3 regions of the Psychrobacter sp. NPDC078631 genome follow, and region 3 is predicted to be linked to each of the others. Evidence: predicted binding sites of a transcription regulator. Region 3 holds the regulator's gene; each other region holds the start of a gene.
The links. The regulator PhoB, encoded in region 3, activates phosphate uptake and scavenging genes when phosphate is short. The targets are predictions, from matches to a motif close to TGTCATNAANCTGTCATAA.

Region 1: pstS (phosphate ABC transporter substrate-binding protein PstS) is a predicted target of PhoB. The motif match lies at 5,963-5,981, and genes of this name have one in related genera.
Region 2: ACQKCP_RS09405 (porin) is a predicted target of PhoB. The motif match lies at 4,672-4,690, and genes of this name have one in related genera.

What each region holds. Positions count from the first base shown of each region.
Region 1 is NZ_JBNNGG010000002.1:454,214-462,254, forward strand. Features, by position in the region: gene ACQKCP_RS07980 (oxidative damage protection protein) at 297-587, shown strand; gene phoU (phosphate signaling complex protein PhoU) at 687-1,469, opposite strand; gene pstB (phosphate ABC transporter ATP-binding protein PstB) at 1,585-2,421, opposite strand; gene pstA (phosphate ABC transporter permease PstA) at 2,594-3,499, opposite strand; gene pstC (phosphate ABC transporter permease subunit PstC) at 3,561-4,514, opposite strand; gene pstS (phosphate ABC transporter substrate-binding protein PstS) at 4,724-5,890, opposite strand; TPP riboswitch at 6,184-6,328, shown strand; gene thiC (phosphomethylpyrimidine synthase ThiC) at 6,577-8,041, shown strand, end outside.
Region 2 is NZ_JBNNGG010000003.1:148,741-156,781, forward strand. Features, by position in the region: gene ACQKCP_RS09390 (heavy-metal-associated domain-containing protein) at 211-468, opposite strand; gene kdsA (3-deoxy-8-phosphooctulonate synthase) at 496-1,371, opposite strand; gene ACQKCP_RS09400 (CTP synthase) at 1,586-3,220, opposite strand; gene ACQKCP_RS09405 (porin) at 3,416-4,537, opposite strand; gene ACQKCP_RS09410 (porin) at 4,786-5,832, opposite strand; gene ACQKCP_RS09415 (malate synthase G) at 6,441-8,041, opposite strand, start outside.
Region 3 is NZ_JBNNGG010000006.1:50,805-58,845, reverse strand. Features, by position in the region: gene ACQKCP_RS12535 (M23 family metallopeptidase) at 27-617, shown strand; gene phoR (phosphate regulon sensor histidine kinase PhoR) at 725-1,816, opposite strand; gene phoB (phosphate regulon transcriptional regulator PhoB) at 1,875-2,579, opposite strand; gene dtd (D-aminoacyl-tRNA deacylase) at 2,692-3,144, opposite strand; gene asd (archaetidylserine decarboxylase) at 3,419-4,255, shown strand; gene ACQKCP_RS12510 (HD domain-containing protein) at 4,350-4,979, opposite strand; gene ACQKCP_RS12505 (isochorismatase family protein) at 5,213-5,788, opposite strand; gene fadA (acetyl-CoA C-acyltransferase FadA) at 6,072-7,244, opposite strand; gene fadB (fatty acid oxidation complex subunit alpha FadB) at 7,475-8,041, opposite strand, start outside.

The sequences.
Region 1 (8,041 bases), on a different contig from region 3:
CTAACCTGCTAATATAAATTTAACACCCGCTATCTACGCGGGTGTTTTTATTTGTCCTATGACCTTTACCGGTTTAGCCAATGTCATTTTCAAAATATCGCTAGTTTTAAGAACTTAAATAAAAAAATTAAACGTAGACAATATTTGTTATACATCAACTACCAGAGACTTTATAACAAATGGATAGAGGCTTGACGATATACATTAGTACCCTTTGCTAAATCTCCCAAGACCGTTATCATAGACTCATATGATATTTGATTTAATCACTTAATATAATAAATAAGGAATGCCTTATGACTGAGACTTTTAACCCTCAAGCAAATACTGTTTTTTGCCGTAAATATAAGCAAGATTTACCGAAGATGCCGCATCCACCCTTCCCTAATAAAAAAGGTCAAGAGCTGCAAGAGACCGTATCTGAAAAGGCGTGGAAAGAATGGCTTGAGCATCAAACTATGCTCATTAATGAAAACCATCTAAGTATGATGGATCCTGCTGCTAAAAAGTTTTTAACAGAGCAACGTGATAAGTTCTTAGACAATGAAGACTATGAGCGCGCACAAGGCTGGACACCAGAAAGCTAGAATTTAACTACCTTCTACTAGCTACATTTAGTAGTTATAAAAAAACGCGCTTACTATAGCGCGTTTTTTATTGTAAGGTGAAAATCACAGTCTTTCTTATCAGCCTTCATCACTATCTGACGTTTCAAGCTCATTGGCTGACAATGTACTGACTTGACGAGCAGCTAAGCGATCATTGGCTTCTTGCACCGCTTTTTCGACCATGGCATAGTCTGAATGACGCACGTCTTGCCCACTGATATAGTTAATGACTAGTTCTGCGACATTTTGTGCATGGTCACCGATACGCTCAAGCGATCGTAATATCCACATAATATTAATGACTTTTGATACATGGCGTGAGTCTTCCATAATATAGGTCATCAAAGCACGTATGGCTGACTGATATTCGGTATTGACCACACTATCATTACGCATCACTTCAAACGCTTGCTCCGCATTTGATTGACTAAAAGCTTCTAGCGAGTTGTTTAGCATCAGACGAACTTGATTGCTCAGATGCTGAACTTCAGCATAGCCGTATGCTGATTTGCCTTCTGCCGCAATTTTACTGGCCATTCGCGCAATTTTTACCGCTTCATCGCCGATACGTTCCAAATCAACCACACCTTTACTGATTGACATGACCAAACGTAAATCTCCGGCTGCAGGCTGGCGTTTTGCCACTAACAACAAGATATGCTCATCAAGCTCTACTTCCATTCGATTGATGTCGAAGTCCATATCGATGACTTCTTGCGCCAGTGACTCATCTTTATCGATGAGCGCGTGAATGGCTTTTGCTACTTGGTTCGCAGCACTGTCACCCATATATAAAAACAAGCGGATGGCTTCATCAAGATCTTGGTCAAAACTTTTGGAGATATGCTTATCACTTTGCATGAGAGGTATTCCCTAGAATCTATATTTTAATAGCGCAGTGTGCTTGTAAAGTTAGAAAGTCGGCTTATGGCTAATCAGCTTTGTCTGCTTGTACCGATTTCAATCTCAATCAATGTTAGCCATAACGACCTGTAATATAGTCTTCTGTCGCGGTTTGGGTAGGTTTGGTGAATATCTGATCGGTCTCACCCATCTCAATCATATCGCCCAAATACATATAGACCGTATAGTCAGATACGCGTGCCGCCTGCTGCATATTATGAGTGACGATAGCGATGGTATAGTCGTTTTTCAGATCTTCAATCAAATCTTCGATAGCACCCGTCGAAATAGGATCCAACGCTGATGTCGGTTCATCAAGCAACAGCACTTCAGGTTTGGTCGCGACACTACGTGCGATACACAGACGCTGCTGCTGACCACCTGATAACGACAATCCTGATGCTTTTAGCTTGTCTTTCACTTCTGGCCACAGCGCTGATTTTTTCAGTGCCCACTCGACGCGATGATCTAGCTCGTCTTTGCTTAATTTTTCATATAGTCGTACGCCAAAGGCGACATTGTCATAGATTGACATCGGGAACGGCGTTGGCTTCTGAAAAACCATACCAACTTGTGCGCGTAATAGGTTCACATCGATGTCTTTACCCAAGATGTTTTTGCCATCTAGATTGATATTGCCCTCTGCGCGCATACCTGGATATAGATCGTACATGCGGTTAAAGGTACGTAGTAGCGTAGATTTGCCACAACCTGAAGGACCAATAAAAGCGGTCACTTTTTTATCCGCGATATCGATATTGATGTTTTTTAATGCCTGAAAATCATCGTAATAGAAGTTTAGATCTCGAACTTCCATTTTTGCAGCAGGCATGTTCTTAGGAATATCTTGAATCGTTTGCTTATTAAAATCAGCAGTGTTTGGTTGCTGAGCTTGGGCGCTAGTAGACATGGGTCTATTTAATAGGCTACCTGTTGCCGTATTAAAGTTGTCAGCAGTCGTGTTCGTACGGACGTTGCTTAGGACATCATTCATAATATTTCAACCTAGCTCAATTAATTTCATATAAGTTTAAGTAAATGCTTAGCGTGTAGCGTACTACGGTCTGGTCTGCTCTCAGCCCTTATCTAGGCTGACCTCTACCACCGATAAATCTTGCTAATATATTCAACACTAGAACAGATGCGGTGATAAGTAGTGCTGCCGCCCAAGCCAACGTATGCCAGTTGTCATAAGGACTCATCGCAAACTGGTAAATGGTATTGGGTAAGTTAGCAATAGGCTGACCCATATCTGTACTGAAGTATTGATTGTTAAGTGCAGTAAATAGTAATGGCGCTGTCTCACCAGTGATTCGAGCAAAAGCCAATAGCACACCTGTGGTCAGTCCCGCGCGCGCAGCTTTTACCGTGACCTGAGTGACCAATTTCCATTTAGGAGTCCCTAGCGCATAGGCTGCTTCGCGTAGACTATTCGGTACCAGGTTCAGCATGTTTTCTGTCGTACGTACGACCACTGGAATGACAATCAATGCCAATGCCAACGCGCCTGCCCAACCAGAGAAACTTTGACCTTTTACCATCAGTGCATAGATAAATAGACCGATGACAATCGATGGCGCTGACAATAGAATATCATTTAAAAAGCGAGTGATCTTGCCTAGCATACTGCCTTTAGAAAACTCCGATAAGTAAATACCTGTCATAAGACCAATAGGTGCACCAATGAACAATCCTGAAAACGCCAACATGACCGAACCAACAATAGCATTGCGCAAACCGCCTGCACTCATTGGTGGCGGCGTATCAGCGGTAAAGATTGGCAGCTGTACCATGCCTTGGAAGCCTTCAACAAACAAAGTCACCAAAATCCATGACAACCAAAACAGGCCAAAAACCATCGCTGACATGGCAAAGCCTAGACCTAACTTGTTGGTCAAACGACGCTTGTTATAAAGGCTTTGATTGTAACGGGTAGCGCCGTTTGGCTTAGTAGGTAGTGGTGCATTGATCGTATTGTTAGCAGGCATAATATTTATTTCCCATATCTTTTATCAATATCTATCAAGGTTCAATAAATCGGTAACAGACTTATCGGTTACCTGCTTTGTGATCCATGCGCATGAGCATCAGTTTTGCTAAAGACAGCACAATGAAGGTGATGACAAATAAGATTAAGCCTAGATGTAGTAGAGACGCAAGATGTAGCTCACTAGACGCTTCAGCAAACTCATTGGCCAAGGCCGAGGTAATCGTCACACCAGACGTGAATAGGCTTGGACTGATATTAAACGCATTACCAATCAAGAAAGTAACTGCCATCGTCTCACCCAATGCTCGACCAAGACCCAAAATTACACCACCAACGACACCAGCTTTGGTATAAGGCAAGATAATCTTGAACATGACTTCCCAAGTCGTCGCACCCATGCCATATGCTGACTCTTTCAGTAAGTCTGGTACGACAGAGAAAACATCACGCATGGTGGCAGCGATGAACGGTATGATCATAATGGCAAGTACTAGGGATGCGGTAAACATACCCAGTCCCATAGGCGCACCTGCAAACAGTTTACCGACAATAGGCAAAGGGCCGACGTGCTCAATAAACCATGGCTGAATGTGATCACCAAAAAATGGCGCAAATACGAACAATCCCCACATACCATAAATGATAGATGGGATACCAGCCAACAACTCAATGGCGATACCAAGTGGTTTTTTGAGGAACTTAGGGCACATCTCGGTTAAAAATATCGCAATACCGAAACTGACTGGAACCGCGATAATAATAGCGATAAATGAGGTGACTAAGGTACCGTAAATAGGCGCTAATGCCCCGTATTCATTGGCGACTGTATCCCAGTTATTGCTGGTATAAAATCCCAAACCAAACTCTTGAATACTCGGCCACGCTCCAACGATTAGAGACACCAAAATGCCCCCTAAAGATAGGAGGACGAGTATGGCAAACGCTTTAGTAGAGTTCACAAATAAAGCGTCGTAACGTTTTTGTTTAGCCAGTTGGGACCTTAAGTCTGTCATAAGTGTCTCAGCATTGAATGGGATGAATCGAAATATTAAAAAGATGTATCTTAGGTTTTAACACAACAAACTTAAATGGGATGAGTAAACATATCTATCGAGATGTATTCATCAAATTTGCTGTGTTAAAACCTCTCAAACAACTACCGGAGAATAGTTATTCGAGAGGATAACTTGTAGGATGCTAAATAGTATTTAGCAGAAACAAATTACTGAGCTGGCTTGTAGACAGGCTGTCCATCGCTACCTTTTACTTCGTTCCACTTCTCTTTGAACAAGGCCACTGCCGTGTCAGAGAATGGTACGTAGTCTAGTTCCATGGCGCTGTCATCACCTTGGGTATAAGCCCAGTCAAAGAAGTTCAACACGCCAGCGACTTGCTGAGGATTTTCTGGTTGCTTATGTACCAAGATAAAGGTCGCAGCAGCGATAGGCCATGCTTGGTCGGTTTCAGAGTTAGTGATGACTTTATAAAAGCCTTCTTGTTGTGACCAATCGATATCACCTGCCGCAGCAAACGTCTCAGCAGATGGCTGTACGATGTTACCAGCTGCGTTTTTCAGTGCAGTATGTGACATCTTATTTTGCTTAGCGTAAGCATACTCAACATAGCCGATAGAGTTTTTCATGCGGTTTACATAGCTTGATACGCCTTCGTTACCTTTACCGCCTGCACCAGTAGCAGAGGTCGGCCATTTGACGGTTTTATCAACACCAACGGTGTCTTTCCAGTCTGGTGAAACCTTGGCAAGATAGTCAGTAAAGTTGAAAGTCGTACCTGAACCATCTGAGCGGAATACTGTTGTGATTGGGGCATCTGGCAAGGTCAAATCTGGGTTCATCGCCTTAATTGCAGGGTCATTCCAGTTACTGATTTTACCCAAATAGATATCAGCCAACGTTGTGCCGTCTAGCTTCAGTGCACCAGGCTCAACGCCATCAATGTTGACGATTGGTACAACACCACCGATGACCGTTGGGAACTGAATCAAACCTGCTTCGTCTAACTCTTCAGGCGTCATCGGTGCATCAGAAGCACCAAAGTCTACTGTTTTTGACTGAATTTGTTTGATACCACCAGATGAGCCAATCGACTGATAGTTGACTTGGCCACCGGTCGCAGCATTATAGTCATATGACCATTTCGCATAGATAGGCTGCGGGAACGACGCACCTGCACCTGTAATATTCATAGCGATATTTTCAGCAGATTTAAAATCTGACGTAGCAGAAGATGCTGTCTGAGAGGTTGTTTCAGCTGTTGTCACAGCGCTACTGCTAGTATCAGCAGTTGGCTCCGCCGTATCTGTTGACTTATTACACGCCGTAAGCATTAATGTACAACTGACGGCCACTGCTAATAACGAATAACGCATGTAGGACTCCTGAAGTTTAACAACGGTATAAAAAAGCATTGCTTGTGATATGCGTGTTATCTTGCCAAATCTTTATGACAGTTTAATGACAACTTCTAGAATCCTTCATTCGCTTTACATAATATTTGAATAATTTGTCTACAACCTAATAATACTAAGCATCCTCATCTATCAATACTCAAAAAAATTATTCATGAAAATATGGAACTGTATGTATGATACAGAGTATTTGTATCCAAATACCATTAGCCGTTGGTACAGAATTTTGTTAGTATGAAGGCTGATTTACAACACTGACAGACTCGGGGTGCGGTGTATTTTTGGCTCACTTTATTAAACTTGCTTTATTAAAGTAGTCGCCTTAATACATTCGCTGAGAGATCACCCGCCGAACCTGATGCGGTTAGTACCGACGCAGGGAAGTCTTAAGCACTTTGTTATTTATGGCAAAGGGCGCGTAGAAATACATTTTTATCGTCACTACTGTCTTAATATGCGTGATGCATAACCAGATAAGAAGAGAGGATATAAAGCTGCGCCCAATATTTGATGACCACCATGCACGACAATACTTTTTGGTCGAAGTTGTGGGTTCATGATATAAATTTGTATAAATGACGGATGCCTACCCCCGCAGATACTGGCGGTGTTGATTTTATTCAAAAACCAACACGCTAGGACAGCATATGACTACTGCAGACACTACCTCAATTGCACCGAAAGCCCAAACGCATAACCCAGCCGACAACTCAACGCTTGCTTCAAATGCTGCTGACACGACCAACGTCAAAGCAGATAAAAAAGCAGATGCGCTAAAAACCCCTGCCCACCGTGCCGCAAGTGATGCCCGTTTCGAAGAAGATGCGCGCGACCTACACCGTATTTTACCTGCCTCAAGAAAAGTCTATATCGAAGGCTCAAGACCTGACATCCAAGTACCGATGCGTGAAATCAGCTTGGCTGATACGCCTGTTGGTGGCACTGGAGATAAAGACGGTGAGCATAATCCACCGTTTTATGTGTATGACACTTCAGGTGTATATACCGACCCTAATGTCGATATCGACCTCACACGTGGATTGCCAAAACTGCGTGAGAACTGGATCGCTGAACGTGGTGATACCGAGCAATTAAGCGGCCTATCTAGCTCATACGGACAAGCACGTGCTCGTGATATCAGCACTGCTAACCTCAGATTTGCTCATATCGATAAACCGCGTCGCGCCAAAGCAGGACAGAACGTCACGCAAATGTACTACGCGCGCCAAGGCATCATCACCCCTGAGATGGAATATATCGCCATACGCGAAACGCAAAAGCAGCATGAACTGACCGATATGCGTCAACATGATGGCGAAAGCTTCGGTGCCAATACGCCTCAAATCATTACCCCTGAATTTGTTCGTGATGAAGTGGCGGCTGGACGCGCAATTATCCCAAACAACATCAACCACCCTGAATCTGAGCCGATGATCATTGGGCGCAATTTCTTGGTGAAAATCAATGCCAATATTGGTAACTCAGCGCTTGGTTCGTCTATCGATGAAGAAGTATCCAAAATGACGTGGGCAACACGTTGGGGTGCGGATACCATTATGGATTTATCAACGGGTAATCATATTCATGAAACCCGTGAATGGCTAATCCGTAACTCTCCTGTGCCGATTGGTACGGTACCGATTTATCAAGCATTAGAAAAAGTCGATGGTGTCGCTGAAGATCTGACGTGGGAAATATTCCGTGATACGTTGATTGAACAAGCAGAGCAAGGCGTGGACTACTTTACTATTCACGCCGGCGTTCTGCTCCGCTATGTACCGCTCACCGCAAAACGTTTGACAGGTATCGTCTCACGCGGCGGCTCTATCATGGCGCAGTGGTGTCTAGCCCATCACAAAGAAAGCTTTTTATATACGCATTTCGAAGACATCTGCGAGATTATGAAACAGTACGATGTGGCATTTAGTCTAGGTGATGGCCTACGTCCTGGTTGCTTGCAAGATGCCAATGATGAAGCACAGTTCGGTGAGCTACGTACACTTGGTGAATTAACCAAAGTCGCATGGGAGCACGATGTACAGGTAATGATCGAAGGCCCTGGACATGTGGCAATGAACCGCATTAAAGAAAACATGGACTTGCAGCTTGAGC
Region 2 (8,041 bases), on a different contig from region 3:
ATTTTATTGATGCTTACTTTGATATTTTTTGAGTTATCAAAGTAAGAGCAACTATCAAAGCTGTATTAAATAAGCATAAGCCCTATTATCCTCGACAACAAGACCGTTTGGTTGTTGCTTTATTAACGAGATGCTACTAACGAGGCAGCAACTTATCAATAAAAACGTAAAAGAGCTCATCGACAAGTTTATAACAATAGCTATTTGTAATTATAAATCGTTATGGTGTGGGTTCTGCGGTGAATCAATCGGAAATGGCTGAGTCACATAATCCACCATACTAATCGCTGCTGTTAAGGCATGGATACTAGTATCTGTATCATCATAGCTTACCGTTGCGACATTATGCTTAGGATCCAAATTAATAGCCGTCACGCCTGAGATGTTCTTAAGCGCGGTCATTACGCTATCTAAGCCTTCTACATCATCGATATTTTCGATGCTTACTTGCGCCATCTGAATTGCCATTGTATAGCCCTCTTATCACGTACCGTATCAATGAGTATCCAATACTTCAAAACCTTTGACCAAATCATCAATTTGCTTAAGCTGACGTAAGAACGGCTCTAGTTGGCTCATACGCAGCGCACATGGACCATCACACTTTGCGGTCTCTGGGTTTGGATGCGCTTCTAAAAACAACCCTGCCAACCCTGTAGCCATACCTGCACGGGCAAGCGTTGTAATCTGCTCACGACGTCCACCAGCGCTATCACTACGTGCACCTGGCTGCTGTAAGCTATGCGTCACGTCAAAGAATACAGGGATATCCATCTGCTTCATGGTATCAAAACCAAGCATATCCACGACTAAATTATTATAGCCGAAGGCACTACCACGCTCACAAAGTATCAATTTATCATTACCACCTTCTAGGCACTTATTGACGATATGACGCATCTCGTGAGGGGCCAAAAACTGCGCCTTTTTGATATTAATAATGGCATCTGTTTTTGCCATCGCATGCACTAGATCCGTCTGACGTGACAAAAATGCAGGTAACTGAATAATATCAGCCACTTCAGCGACTGGTGCTGCTTGATGTGGTTCATGCACATCAGTGATAATCGGTACTTGGAATTTTTCTTTGATTTGTCCGAGCCAATCGATACCCTGCTCTAAACCAGGACCACGATACGAATGCAGACTTGAACGATTGGCCTTATCAAAGCTCGCTTTAAAAACATAGCCGATACCCAATCGCTGGCAAATATCAACATACTGCTCAGCAATCTCAAATGCCAATTCTTTAGACTCTAAAACATTCATACCACCAAACAATACAAAAGGCTGGTCGTTACCAATGTTAATCGTATCGTTGTTAGGAGTGTTAAGCGTGATATGTGATTGTGCGGTCAATAAGTTTTCCATGAAGCCATTACCTCTTATTTTGTTATAAATATGTCTATCCCATATTGTAACCGATAGGCTGATTAAAAAAAGTATGCAAGCGTAATTAGACGTCGTTAGTAAAAATGATTTTCGCTAATAACTACTCGCAGTTTGGATTAAGCAAAAAAAAGACCAATCCGAAGATCAGTCTTTTTTATAATAAACGCTTTCAATATACATTACATTTTGAGAGCTATTTTGCTTCGCTATGGTTCTTAGCGGCTTTTACAAAGCTATTAAACAGTGGATGACCACCACGTGGTGAGCTAGTGAACTCAGGATGGAACTGCACAGCGACAAACCATGGATGCTCAGAGATCTCTACCGACTCTACCAAATGCTGCTTGGCAGAATAACCAGATATGGTCATACCTGCTTGCTCTAACGGCTCGATATAACGATTGTTCATCTCATAGCGATGGCGATGACGCTCAGTGATATTGCTGGCACCGTAAATTTGACTTAGCTTACTACCAGAAACCAGCTCTGCTTGCTGTGCGCCTAGACGCATCGTGCCACCAAGGTCTGAATCATCACTACGAATCTGTAGCTCGCCGCGCTCATCTAACCATTCAGTGATAAGACCAATGATAGGCTCAGCTGTCTTACGATCAAACTCAGAAGAGTTCGCATTAATATTAAGTACATTACGTGCATACTCAATCACAGCCAACTGCATACCAAGACAAATGCCTAAATACGGAACGTTGTTTTCACGAGCATAAGTGATGGCTTTTATTTTACCCATCGTACCGCGCTCACCGAAACCACCTGGTACTAAGATAGCATCAGCATCGTTTAGCTGCGCAAGCAAAGTATCGTCATCTTCTAGACGTTCAGCATCGATGTAGTCAATCTTCACATCTACTTTATGAGTGATACCTGCATGTAGCAATGCTTCGTTAATAGACTTATAAGCATCTGGAAGCTCGACGTATTTGCCGACCATCGCAACAGTAACTGTTCCTTCTGGATTCAACTGAGCTTCAACCACTTTGTCCCAATCGCTCAAATCAGCTTCAGGCACATCAAGACCGAAACGCTCACAGATTAAATCATCAAGATCTTGCTCGTGTAATGTGCGTGGTATCTGATAGATACTCTGTGCATCTTCACACATGATGACCGCACGCTCTTCAACGTTGGTAAATAGCGCAATCTTGCGACGGTTGTCTTGTGAAATATGATGGTCAGAGCGGCAGATTAGGATATCAGGCTGTAGGCCAATAGAGCGTAATTCTTTCACTGAATGCTGCGTTGGCTTGGTTTTGGTCTCACCAGCACTAGCAATATACGGTACTAAAGTAAGATGCATTAGCATGGCTCTATTACGGCCAAGCTCTACTTGCATCTGACGTACAGCTTCCATAAACGGAAGTGATTCAATATCACCAACAGTACCGCCAATTTCGATAATAGCGATATCATACCCTTCGCCACTGGCAAGGATTTTGTTTTTAATTTCATCAGTAATATGCGGAATAACCTGTACAGTACCGCCTAGATATTCACCACGGCGTTCTTTATTCAACACATTCTGATAAATACGGCCACTTGTGAAGTTATTACTCTTACTCATTTTTGAGTGACGCAAGAAGCGCTCGTAATAACCCAAATCTAGATCGGTCTCTGCGCCATCTTCAGTGACGAATACTTCACCATGCTGAAACGGGCTCATTGTACCTGGATCGACGTTAATATACGGATCCATTTTGGTCATCGTGACAGTCACGCCACGTGCTTCTAAGACCGCTGCAAGAGAAGCTGCGGTGATACCTTTTCCTAGTGAGGACACTACCCCACCGGTCACGAATATAAACTTGGTCATAGTACTCTGTCGGTAATTGGTAAAGAAGGATTTTACTAAAAATACGCCATAAAATATAGGGCAAAAATGCAAACTGTCTAAAACTCTTATGTTTTCGTTCTGGTAGCAAACATTTTTCTATTGTTAAAACGCTACACAACAAAAAACTCACCCCGAAGGATGAGTTTTTATAAATAACTTATAAGCGTATCTGATTTAGAATTTGTATTCTAAACCGCCACCGATAGCGAATACATCCGCATCACCGCGTGCAACAACTTCTTCAGAAGTATTGTCGTCATAGTCTCTGACTACTAGGAGACCATTTTCTAAATCTGCAGAGTTTTTACCGATATAAGCATGTGCAATCATATTGTCTTTGAATTTATACTTACCGCCCAATACGATTTGGTCTGAATCATTGCCGCCTAGACCTGCTAAGTTCTCAGTCTTATCATACTGTAGATAAACAGAAGCTGGACGTGAGAAGTTGGTTAGACCCATTTCAGCACTGACGACCAAGCCTTTCTCTTCATTGTTTGAGTCATCAAAATCTACTTGTTGATATAGAGCGCCTAACTTCACTGGATAAGCCACGTATTTACCTAGGTCGACACTAGCACTACCGCGTAGAATCTCACCTGTGACACTCATATCTTTATCATACCCAACGCCTGCGGTAAAACCAGTGCCTGGGTCAAACATTAACGAAGCACCGAAGCCACTATCGCGATCACTACTATCAGAAACAAAAGATTCGTCAGCGCCGTACTGTAGCGCAAGCTCTACTGGTAAATCGTTATATTTAGGCGCAATCCACACGATTGAGTTATTGATACGCTCACCATCAGTCAAGGTAAGTGCTTCAGTTAGTGTATTGCTACTACCTAAAGAGCTCGAACCAATGTTATCCCAATACCCTTCATTTACAGTCACGTTGTTAACATAATCAGAAACTGAGTAGTTACGACCGAATCGGAATTGGCCAAAGTTTTTATTCTTTAGACCCAGATAAGTGTCGCGGCTTTTGAAACCAATATTGTCACTGCCACTGTCATCGATTTTGATACCGTACTCTAACTGATAGATGACGTCTGTATTAGCAGTGATTGCCTCAGATCCTTTGAATCCTAAACGTGAAGAGTGTGAGCTAACTTGTACCGAGCTGTTGTCTTCGTTGACATTGATAGCATCGTTTGGCAAATCCATCGACTGGCGATCAAGCTCAGCATTCACATAGTTAGCAGTCACAAATGCCTTACCATAGACAGTTGGGGCTGCTTGAACAGTAGAAACTGATAGCGTTGCAATTGCTGAAGCTAAAAGTAATTTTTTCAAAGGATATCTCCACTTTACGATTTGAGTGATAAATGGTCTAAGATCGTTAGATATATAATGGCAAGGTCCTATACCTTCGAAACCATATATATAGCGAGCCATAAGAACTGCTTAGACATAACTTTACCAAGAAAATATTACAGTAAGATGAAAAAACCAAAGTTTACATCGCCGTTATCATTCTTTATCGCACAAAAAAACTCACCCCGAAGGATGAGTCTTTTTATGTAATCTGCTTAAGTGTGATACTAGAATAAGTATTCTAGACCGCCACCCAATGCGAATACGTCAAGATCAGTATTGCTATCACCGTCTTCAGCAGAGTTGTTACCGATATAGGCATGAGCAATCATGTTGTCTTTAAAGTTATATTTGCCACCTACAACCACTTGATCTGAATCACGGTTGTTAACACCAGCTAAGTTTTCGGTACCGTTATACTGTACATATACAGATGCTGGACGAGCAAAGTTGTTTAGACCCATTTCAGCGCTTACGATTAGACCTTTTTCGTCTTTATTACCGCCATCGAAATCAGCTACTTGATACATAGCACCTAGCATAACTGGTGCAGCCATGTATTTACCTAGATCAACAGTAGCGCTACCACGTAGAAGGTCACCATCTTGGCTCATGTCTTTTTCGTAAGCAACACCAGCAGTGAAGCCAGTACCTTGGTCAAACATCAAAGAAGCACCGTAGCCACTGTCACGGTCATCACTGTCAGAAACAAATGATTCGTCAGCACCATACTGTAGAGCAAGCTCTAAAGGCAAACCGTTGTATTTAGGTGCAATCCATACGATAGAATCATTAACACGGCCGCCATCAGCCATAGTTACAGCGTCAAGTACGTCGCCATCCATATCAAGATTACTAACACCTAGGTTATCCCAGTAGCCTTCAGTAACAGTCACGTTGTTGATGTAGTCAGTTACTGAGTAGTTACGACCAAAACGGAACTGACCGAAGTCTTTGTTGTTTAGACCAAGGTAAGTATCACGGCTTTTGAAACCAATGTTGTCATCATTACCGTCGATAGCAATGCCATACTCTAACTGATAGATAACATCAGTGTTAGCAGTCATCGCTTCAGAACCTTTGAAACCAAGGCGTGAAATGTTTGAGTTGATTTGTACTGAATCGCTATCTACGTCGAACTGATCATCAGTACCGTCACGCTCAGCATTTACATAGTCAGCAGTAACGAAAGCTTTACCATAAACGGTAGGTGCTGCATTGGCTGCAGATACAGATAGGGCTGCGATTGCTGTAGCTAAAAGTAGTTTTTTCATGGGGTATCTCCACTTTACAATTGTAGTAATGAGCAAGCTATTATTAGCTGGCGCCCATAATGGTATCGTCACAAATCCTCAAAGATATAATGTGTAACTGGCTACCGAGATTAGTCAGAAACAAGTGTGGCGAATTTCTATTACAGTAAGGTAAAAAACCATGACACACATGACTGGGATTAAACAACGCAACTGCCATGTAACGTTTGGTCTTTATTGCTCCGTGCGTAACATCCGTTACCAAACTCATACTTCGAATACAAGCATAACAACTTTGACATAATTTGCAACATATTTTTTTGCTTTTTCGATACACGCGTTATCGAATAACAAATAATTTCTTATATTTGAACGATTGTAAAAAAACTTCTATTTACTCAGTTAGATACGAATAATATTGGTTAATACCGTTACTAATAGTCTTAAACGCACGTTATAGATACTAAGTAATATGCCAAAAAAGAGCGCTATTTATTGGTTACAAATAGCGCTCATAAAACAGTTTATGACTTATTTTTGACACATTTATTAGTTACAAACGAGCAAGACTGAATGGCATACTTGCTCACCAAGTATGCTCTAATACATGTCATATTTAGCCTATTGTTCTAAGCGTTTGCTTTAAGATCCAAACGTGCTTGATGCAACAATGGCTCAGTATAACCACTAGGCTGTGCGCGTCCTTTAAAAACTAAATCACAGGCGGCTTTGAACGCATAAGAGCTATCGAAGTTATCTGCCATTGATTGATAGTCATCGTCGCCTGCATTTTGCTCATCGACGACCTTGGCCATACGTTTCATCGTATCCATCACTTGCTGCTCGCTCACCACGTCATGATGTAACCAGTTGGCAATATGCTGGCTAGAGATGCGTAAGGTAGCGCGATCTTCCATTAAGCCGACATCATTGATATCAGGTACTTTGGAACAGCCAACGCCTTGGTTTACCCAGCGTACCACATACCCTAAGATACCTTGAGCATTGTTTTCAAGCTCTTGCTGCTTCTCTTCCTCTGCCCAATTGGTATTTTTTGCTAATGGAATGGTCAAAATATCATCTAAGCTGGCACGCTCACGCGACTTTAGGCTATCTTGTACATCGGCTACGCTAACTTGATGATAGTGTATGCTATGTAAGGTAGCACCCGTTGGTGATGGTACCCAAGCCGTACTGGCTCCAGATTTAGGATGAGCCGCTTTGGTGTCCATCATCTCTTTCATTTCGTCAGGTTTGGCCCACATGCCTTTACCAATTTGAGCATGACCTTGCAGACCAGTCTCTAGACCGATATCGACGTTCCACTGCTCGTAAGCGGGTTGCCATGCTTGCGACTTCATGTCACCTTTTGGCACAAATGGACCAGCATTCATACTGGTATGCATCTCATCACCAGTTCGATCTAAGAAGCCCGTATTAATGAAGATAACGCGCTCTTTTGCTTGGCGAATCGCTTCTTTTAGATTGACCGTCATACGGCGCTCTTCGTCCATGATACCGATTTTGAGCGTATTGCGTTCTAGACCTAGCAAGTCTTCTGATGCATTGAATAAATCATTGGCCATTTTGACTTCTTCAGGGCCGTGCATTTTTGGCTTCACAATATACATTGAGCCTTGGCGTGAGTTTGATAGCTCGTTTTTGCCTTTGATATCATTGAGTGACAACAATGGCGTAATTAAACCATCCATTAAGCCTTCAAATATCTGCTCTTGACCATTGCCTAAATCAACCAAAATTGCAGGGTTCTGCATGAGATGACCCACGTTACGAATCAACAATAGCGAACGGCCTGGCAAGATCAGCTTGCCACCATCTGGTGTGTTATATTCACGATCTGGGTTTTGCTTACGTGTACGCGTCTTGCCACCTTTTTCAAAGGTTTCTTGTAGGTCGCTATTCATCAAGCCAAGCCAATTACGATAAACTTCGACTTTTTCTTCTGCATCTACAGCAGCGACTGAATCTTCACAATCCTGAATGGCTGTCATAGCCGACTCAAGCAGTACGTCCTTGATGTTTGCTGGATCGTCTTTACCCACTGGATGACTACTGTCGATTTGAATCTCAGCATGCAAGCCGTTGTTCTTTAACAGCACACCTGTAGGAGCTTCAGCGTTACCGACAAAACCGACAAACTTAGCCGTATCTTTTAGCTCAGTACTGCTATCACCTTGTACGACTTCTAGCTTGCCATCGACTACCTTAA
Region 3 (8,041 bases):
TGACATCAAATATATATGAGACATCAATGCTAGCAGATGGAAACAACCAGCCTCTCAGACCTTCTTTTTTCAGTCGTTTACTAAGCCTATTGATTAAGGCTACCGTATTGCTAGCACTATTATTTGTCTTCGATAAGCTACTACCTAGTATTAGCCAACAAACGCAGTCATTTGTGGTTGCCAAATGGCAGCAATTGAGTCTATTGCAACAAGAGCTACCAACAGAAAACAGCTTGCCCAGTCCACTACCAGAACGAAACCTGACAGACACTTGGGGCGCGGCACGTAGTCAAGGCCGCTCCCATGAAGGCATCGATATCTTTGCGCCGCGTAATACTCCCGTGCAGTCGACCACACAAGGCGTGGTAAGCAAGGTTGGTGAAAACACATTGGGTGGGCGCGTAGTCGTAGTGGTAGGGCCTGGTGGCGCAGGACATTACTACGCTCATCTAGAGGACTATGCTGACATCTCTCCCAATGACTGGGTCAATCAGGGCGACGTGATAGGTTATGTGGGTGATAGCGGTAATGCAAAAGGGACACCGACACATGTACATTATGGTATCTATATTGATGGCAGTGCGGTCAACCCTTATCCGCTTTTGCAAAAGGATTAACGAATATAGAAAAGTATGTCGTTATCCTAATTTGAAATAGCACTGAGCTGATATTAGTTAAAAAACGGAAGCCGAAAAACTGTCGTTAATACAGACCCTCAATCATATTAATTGGCTGTGACGGATCTGACGTAGTTTGAGGGGAATACCACACTAAATGTCGACCCTTCCCCTTCTACTGAATCGATTTGCAATTGTGCTTCGTGCTGGTGTAATACGTGCTTTACAATCGCTAGTCCCAATCCCGTACCACCTGTCGCACGGCTACGACCTTTGTCGATACGATAGAAACGTTCTGTCAAACGGGCGATATGCTCTGACGCAATACCGATCCCATCATCTTCGACAGCGAAACGGCAGCCATCAGACGTCCTTGTCCAACTGATAGTGATATTGCCACCCTTTGGCGTATATTTGATCGCATTGATTACCAAATTAGATAGCGCACTATTCAAGTACATCTCTGACCCGTATAGCCCATCATACGTATCTATATGCAAATGAATGATGTGTTTGTATGCTTGGTTGTAGGCCTGTGCATCGTCGTAGATATTGGTTAGTAGCTTAGTCATATCTATGTAATGCAGCTCATGTGACTCTTCGATTTCAATCTTAGACAATAGCAGCAAGTCGTTCACGATTCTGTTCATACGGGCAGTTTGCTGCGTCATCAGCTCAAAACCGCGACGCCATTGCGGCGGCATATCTGGCTGATCAGAGAAATTCTCTAGATAGCCCATCATTACCGTCAATGGTGTTCTAAGCTCATGCGAGACATTCGCCACAAAATCCTGACGCATTTGCTCTAAGTGCCGCAGGCGGGTCACGTCATATACAAACAGCAATTTTTCATCACCGAAAGGGGTCAGTTCGCACTTCAAGTAGCGACTAGGATCTCGCCATGATTCTATATGGACGCCATCGTTGGGTATCGTTGTACCTTCATAGTACTGGCGGAACTCAGGTACAGTAATAAAGTCAAAAATATTTTGACCTTTGTCCTCTGGCTGTAGCAGCAATAAGTCTTGTGCTGCCTGATTCCACCACTCTAAACCGTCAGTATTATTGAGCAAAATCACTGCATCACGCAGGGCTCGTAGTGCACTGCCGATTTTTTTGAGTTGCTCCGCTGTACTTTGAGTAGATATTTGCTCTAGTAGAGCTGATTGCTCACTTTGTGCTGGCGCTATCTTGTCCATTTCTTATCCTTACCACTATCCGCTGCCTCAATATTGCTGCGGCATTATTTGTACAAGATTAACTTGGCTCAATCAGGCTAGAAAATCGGTAGCCTGTTCCACGTACCGTCTGTATCAATGTATCACAGTCATAAGGTCGCAGTAATTTACGTAGACGTTTGATATGCACATCGATGGTTCGGTCTTCGATATATACATTGCCGCCCCATACCTGATCAAGCAGCTGCGTTCGTGTATAGGCGCGCTCAGGATGGCTCATAAAAAATGCCAATAGACGGTACTCTGTGGGCCCAACATCAACGATTTTACCTGCAGCTGTCACGCGCTGACTCTTGGTATCTAAACTTAACTGTCCAATTTCGATAGGTTTGTCGCTGCTCATCGCGCTACTGCGGCGTAGTACGGCTTTGATTCTAGAAATCAGTTCACGAGTCGAAAAAGGCTTGGTCATATAATCATCTGCACCTGCATCAAGACCATGCACCTTACTGTCTTCTTCACTTTTTGCTGTTAGCATAATGACTGGTATTTCAGAGAGCAGCTCATCGTTTTTGAGCATACGACAAAAATCCACACCGCTCTTGTCACCCGGCAACATCCAGTCTAACAGTATCAGTGACGGTCTATGATCGACCACTTGCTGATGCGCCTCTGACACATCTGCCGCTTGCAAGCTATCAAACCCAGCCATCTCTAGCGTCATGACAACCATTTCACGAATCGCAGGCTCATCTTCAACAATCAAAATTTGTTCATTATACATAGGACATTCTCGGTGTTAGAGGACAAAATCTAGCATGTAAAAAGGCAATATATACTCACCAGTCTCTACCTATTAAACGGATTAATTATGACAGCTTGATGACACTCTAAAATCAGATTTCTAGTAAAAAATTGAGCGGCCCATCATTGACGCTCGACACTTGCATATCAGCACCAAACTGACCAGTTGCCATATTTGGATGCTTAGTTTTGGCATAACCGACCAACTGTTCAAATAATGCTTGCGCCGCAGCAGGTGCCATCGCACCACCAAAGTCTGGTCGGCGACCTTTGTCTGTTTTTGCCATTAAGGTGAATTGTGAAACTAAAAGCAATCCACCAGCAACCTGTTGGACATTTTTATCCAGTTTACCAAATTTGGCAGGATCATCGTCATTTTCAAAAATGCGATAGGTCAGTATTTTGTCAATCATACGCTGGGCAGCGGCAAAATCGTCTTCGTGCCCTAAGCCAATATATGCCAATACCCCATGCCCAATCTCGCCAATACATTGCTGATCGACGACCACACTAGCCTGCTTCACCCGTTGTATGAGTGCTTTCATTTACTAATTCCTTAACAGATTATGGCCATACAATAATATGCTGTCCATGATAAAATACCGTCATTAACTTAACTATTATTAGGGCGTGTTTGATATTCACAAATAGGTACTGCGGATCGCTAAAACTGTTCCAGACAAGGCGTAAAACGACGATAATGCTCATGCCTTATCTAGATTTACAACGTAGTATGGCGCAATTTTAGCCACTGTCAGTGCCATGGTCGAATCTCCAACACGCCCTTATTACATTACACCTTATTTTGGTAGCCTTATTATGAATGTATTTACCACCTTACAACAGCTTGTGCCGCAGCAAAAGCTCAGTAAAGTCGCTGGACGTTTGGCCGCCAGTCGTCATCCTTATGTCAAACGCACCTTTATCCGTAGCTTTGCCAAAGCTTATAATATCAGCTTAGACGAGTACGAACGCCAAAGCCTTAACGCTTATGAGAGTTTTAACGACTTTTTCACTCGTGAGTTAAAAGAAGACGCTCGTACCATCGACGCCACTGCAAATGGTATCGTGAGTCCTGCGGACGGTATTATCTCTCAGCTAGGACAAATAGAAGACCATAAACTATTACAAGCCAAAGGTCGTCACTATGATGTTGGCCAACTACTTGCTGATAGTGAAGATGGCAGTTATTTCGCTGATGGTAGTTTTGCGACTATCTACTTGGCGCCTAGTAATTATCACCGTGTGCATATGCCTTTTACTGGCACATTGACCAAGACTCGCTATGTACCTGGCACCCTATTTTCGGTCAACAATACTACGGCGGCTAACGTGCCAGACTTGTTTGCGCGTAATGAACGTCTGGTCTGTATGTTTGATACCAAGTACGGCAAAGCAGCTGTTGTGATGGTTGGCGCTATGATCGTCGCTGGTATTGAAACTGTCGCCACTGGCAAAATTGCTCGTACTGACGACATATTCGAGTCCGATCATGACATGCAGTTTGCAGCAGGCGAAGAGCTCGGACGCTTCTATCTAGGCTCAACGGCTATCGTGGTATTACCAAAAGCAGCAAAGGCTGACTGGCTAGATAGTATGCAAGCTAACAGCGTTGTGCAAATGGGTCAATTGCTAGGAATGGCAAACGCTCAATAACACGCCTGTATAAGAGTACTGAAAATATCAGCCCAGTTAAGCGTAAATCATAATGCTTAATTGGGCTTTTTTTATGCCTGCTACTTACGCAGATTTATGCGTCAATTAACCAACCTTGCTGAGTTGCGTATGCGATATTACGTGAGAGCCAATCATGGATAGGAGGAAAGCTGTCTTTGATAAATACATGCGCACCTGCCACCTGTGAGCGCGTAACACCAAGCTCAATCCACGTTTTACCATTGGTATTTAGGTTGAGTAAAAACGGCAATAAGCGATCAACGACTCTGAGCAGCTGACTCTCTTTGCTACTTCCTGTTTCCTGCGCTTCCCAAACCTCACCCAAATCACTAATGCCATTGCCTCGCTCACGTTGTAATCTGGCAATGCCTGCACGCTCTTCGACGTGTGCATCAGTACGCGTATCGGCATATAAAAAAGTATCGCCTGCATCAATCTCACCCAAATCATGAACCAGTGCCATCTTCAGCAATTTTTCATGATTGACGTCTAGCGCAAATAATTCAGCAATCGACCAACAGGCCATCGCTAAATGCCAAGAGTGTTCGGCAGAGTTTTCTTTGCGAGTAGTCTGTGTCACATAGCTGCGGCGATTCACGCGTTTGAGCGCATCTAACTCCAATAAGAAATGAGTGACATCGTCGATGTCGATATGTGAAGTAGATTCGGAATTAGTGAGTGATATAGAGCTGGCTTGCGACATTGATTTTCTCTGGCTTTCTCTAGTAATTGGTTTTAATGCTTATAAGTTCTAGCGATTTTATGTTTCATTGCTCAAGGTATTATAGTTAGTTTGCTATCTAGCAATGGTTAAAAGACTATTATCGTTATCAAAAAAATAGCGCTTATTTTACCAAGCGCTATCTATTATAAATTAGAAGATAAATGGTTAAATTGACATTTATCCAATTCTTTAAGCACCTAAATATTAACCACCTACTTAATCAAATTAATAATGGTTTTAAACGCAGGATCTTCGCTGCTACGGCACAGCTCAAATAAGATTGATTCTACAGTACTGATCACCCCACCTGCACGGCGAATACGGCGAATTGCTTGCTTTTTGTCATAAGGAAAACGAGAACCCACCGCATCCCCAATAATGACAGGCTGCATACCATTATCCAATAAATCCAGTGCCGTTTGCATAATACAGACATGAGCTTCAGCACCGAAAAGCAACACGGTACTACGGTTTTGCTGCGCCAAATGGTGCCATGAATCATTATTATCGCAGGCACTAAAGGTGACCTTTTCAAAGCTCTTGGCATTGTCTCCTTCGAGTACATCGCGCAGCTCTGGTAAGGTATCGCCCAATCCTTTTTTATATTGTTCATTAAGCATGATTGGAATATTGAGCGCTTGCAGCCCTTTAATCAAGGTAACGGTTTTTTTGACGATATTTTCGTGGTCATAGATATGCGGCGTTAAGCGCTCTTGCACATCGACAATCATTGCTTGGGTATTCTCACGAGCGATTCGATAGGTGCGATCATTAATCATAGTAGACATAGTACACTCCTTGTACGGCTGACAGTTGCAACTAAAAACTATTTTAGAATTATCATAAACAGTGCCATGGTTCATCTTCCTCTTATTTAGTCATAGTTTCATGAATGCGTCAATGGAGATAATTTTTAATCGCCGTAATACTGTGCTTTCGACTCTGTGATTTACTAACTGGCTAACTATTAATTTGACCATAAAAAAACCTCCAGCCATGATGACTAGAGGTTTTTCGTTAGCGAGTAGCTACTTATTAAGTGTTCAAATAATCTTGTTTATATAAATAAGATTAAACACGCTCAATAATAGTAGCGATACCTTGGCCAAGACCAATACACATTGTCGCTAGACCGATTTCAGTATCTGACTGCTCCATTGCGTTTAGCAATGTCACTGTGATACGAGCGCCCGAACATCCTAGTGGATGACCTAGAGCAATGGCACCACCGTTGATGTTAACGATGTCTTGCTTGTCAGATAGGTTCAGGCCTTTCAATACTGATAGACCTTGAGCAGCAAATGCTTCGTTTAGCTCGATGGTTTGCATGTCATCGATGCTCATGCCAGCACGCTTCAATGCTTTTTGGGTAGCAGGTACAGGACCATAACCCATGATAGCGGCATCACAACCAGCCACAGCCATACTACGGATACGGGCACGTGGCTTTAGACCTAGATCTTTGGCTTTTTGTGCGCTCATCACTAGCATTGCTGACGCACCGTCAGATAATGCAGATGACGTTGCTGCTGTTACTGTACCACCTTTTGGATCAAACGCTGGACGTAGCTTTTGCATTTGCTCCATCGTTGCATCTGGACGAATCACTTCATCAACCGTACATAGTTGCAGACGACCAGCAGCATCATGACCTTCGATACCGATGATTTCATTGTCGAAACGACCTTCAGTAGTTGCAGCCCATGCACGGCGATGTGATTCAAGACCAAACGCATCTTGCTCTTCGCGCGTGATGTTGTTCATACGACCTAGCATTTCAGCAGTCAAGCCCATCATGTTTGACGCTTTTGCATAGTGCTTAGAAGCAGCAGGGTTCAAATCAACACCGTGCATCATGCCGACGTGACCCATGTGCTCGACACCACCGATGATGAATACATCACCTTGGTTGGTCATGATTTGTGCAGCAGCAGTATGTAGTGCCTGCATAGAAGAACCACATAGACGGTTAACTGTTTGGCCACCAGCAGTCTTTGGGATACCAGCTAGCAAACCAATGTTACGACCGATGTTCAAGCCTTGCTCTAGCGTCTGGTTTACGCAACCCCAGATAATGTCTTCGATATCATTGGTATCAAAGTCATTACGTTCTACTAGCGCACGTACTAGTTCCGCTGACATGCTGTCAGCACGTACATGACGGAACATACCGTTTTTGGTTTTGCCCATTGCCGAGCGTACGCCATCTACGATGACCACATCTTTTGGACTTAAAGTTGTCATACCATATTCCTTTTCAATTTTTATTGTCAGTGTAGTCAGCCCAATTTACGACTATTACCTTGTTAACCCCGCTCAAAGTACAATAGGTACATTTGCGCTTGATTTACTCGTACTAGCATTAAACTGAACCAACTATAATCGTACGTTCGCTATTGGAGACGATTCATGTCTCAATTGCTTTCATGCAAAATAGCAAACGTACTGCACTTCATCCTAGTAATGACTGACTATTACGCTGTTGCGTAAAAAGTCTCGCCTGCGGCTGCCATGTCGCGAATCTTTTGTGGCGCTTCATAAGCTTTGCCAAGATGTGCGTATTTTTCACATAGTGCCAAGTAGTTATCTAGACCCATTTGGTCGACATAACGGCAAGGGCCACCACGGAATGGAGGGAAACCTACGCCCATAATCATCGCCATGTCGGCCTCGCTTGGTGTGCTTACGATGTTGTCTTCTAAGCAGCGAACCGTTTCGTTGCAGAAAGCAATCATAGTGCGATCAATGATTGCTTGATCGTCAAACGTTTGCTTTTCGCTGTCAGTCGTGGCTTTTAGCAACTCGTAAGTGGCTTCATCAGCAACTTTCTTTGGCTTACCGCGCTTGTCCATTTCGTATTTATAGAAACCGATACCGTTTTTTTGACCTAGACGCTCATTGTCATATAGATGCTGAATCGCACCTTTATAATCAGGCTTCATGCGATCAGGGAAACCATCAGCCATCACTGCTGCGCCATGTACACCTGTATCTAGACCGACCACGTCGATTAGGTATGCAGGGCCCATCGGCCAGCCGAA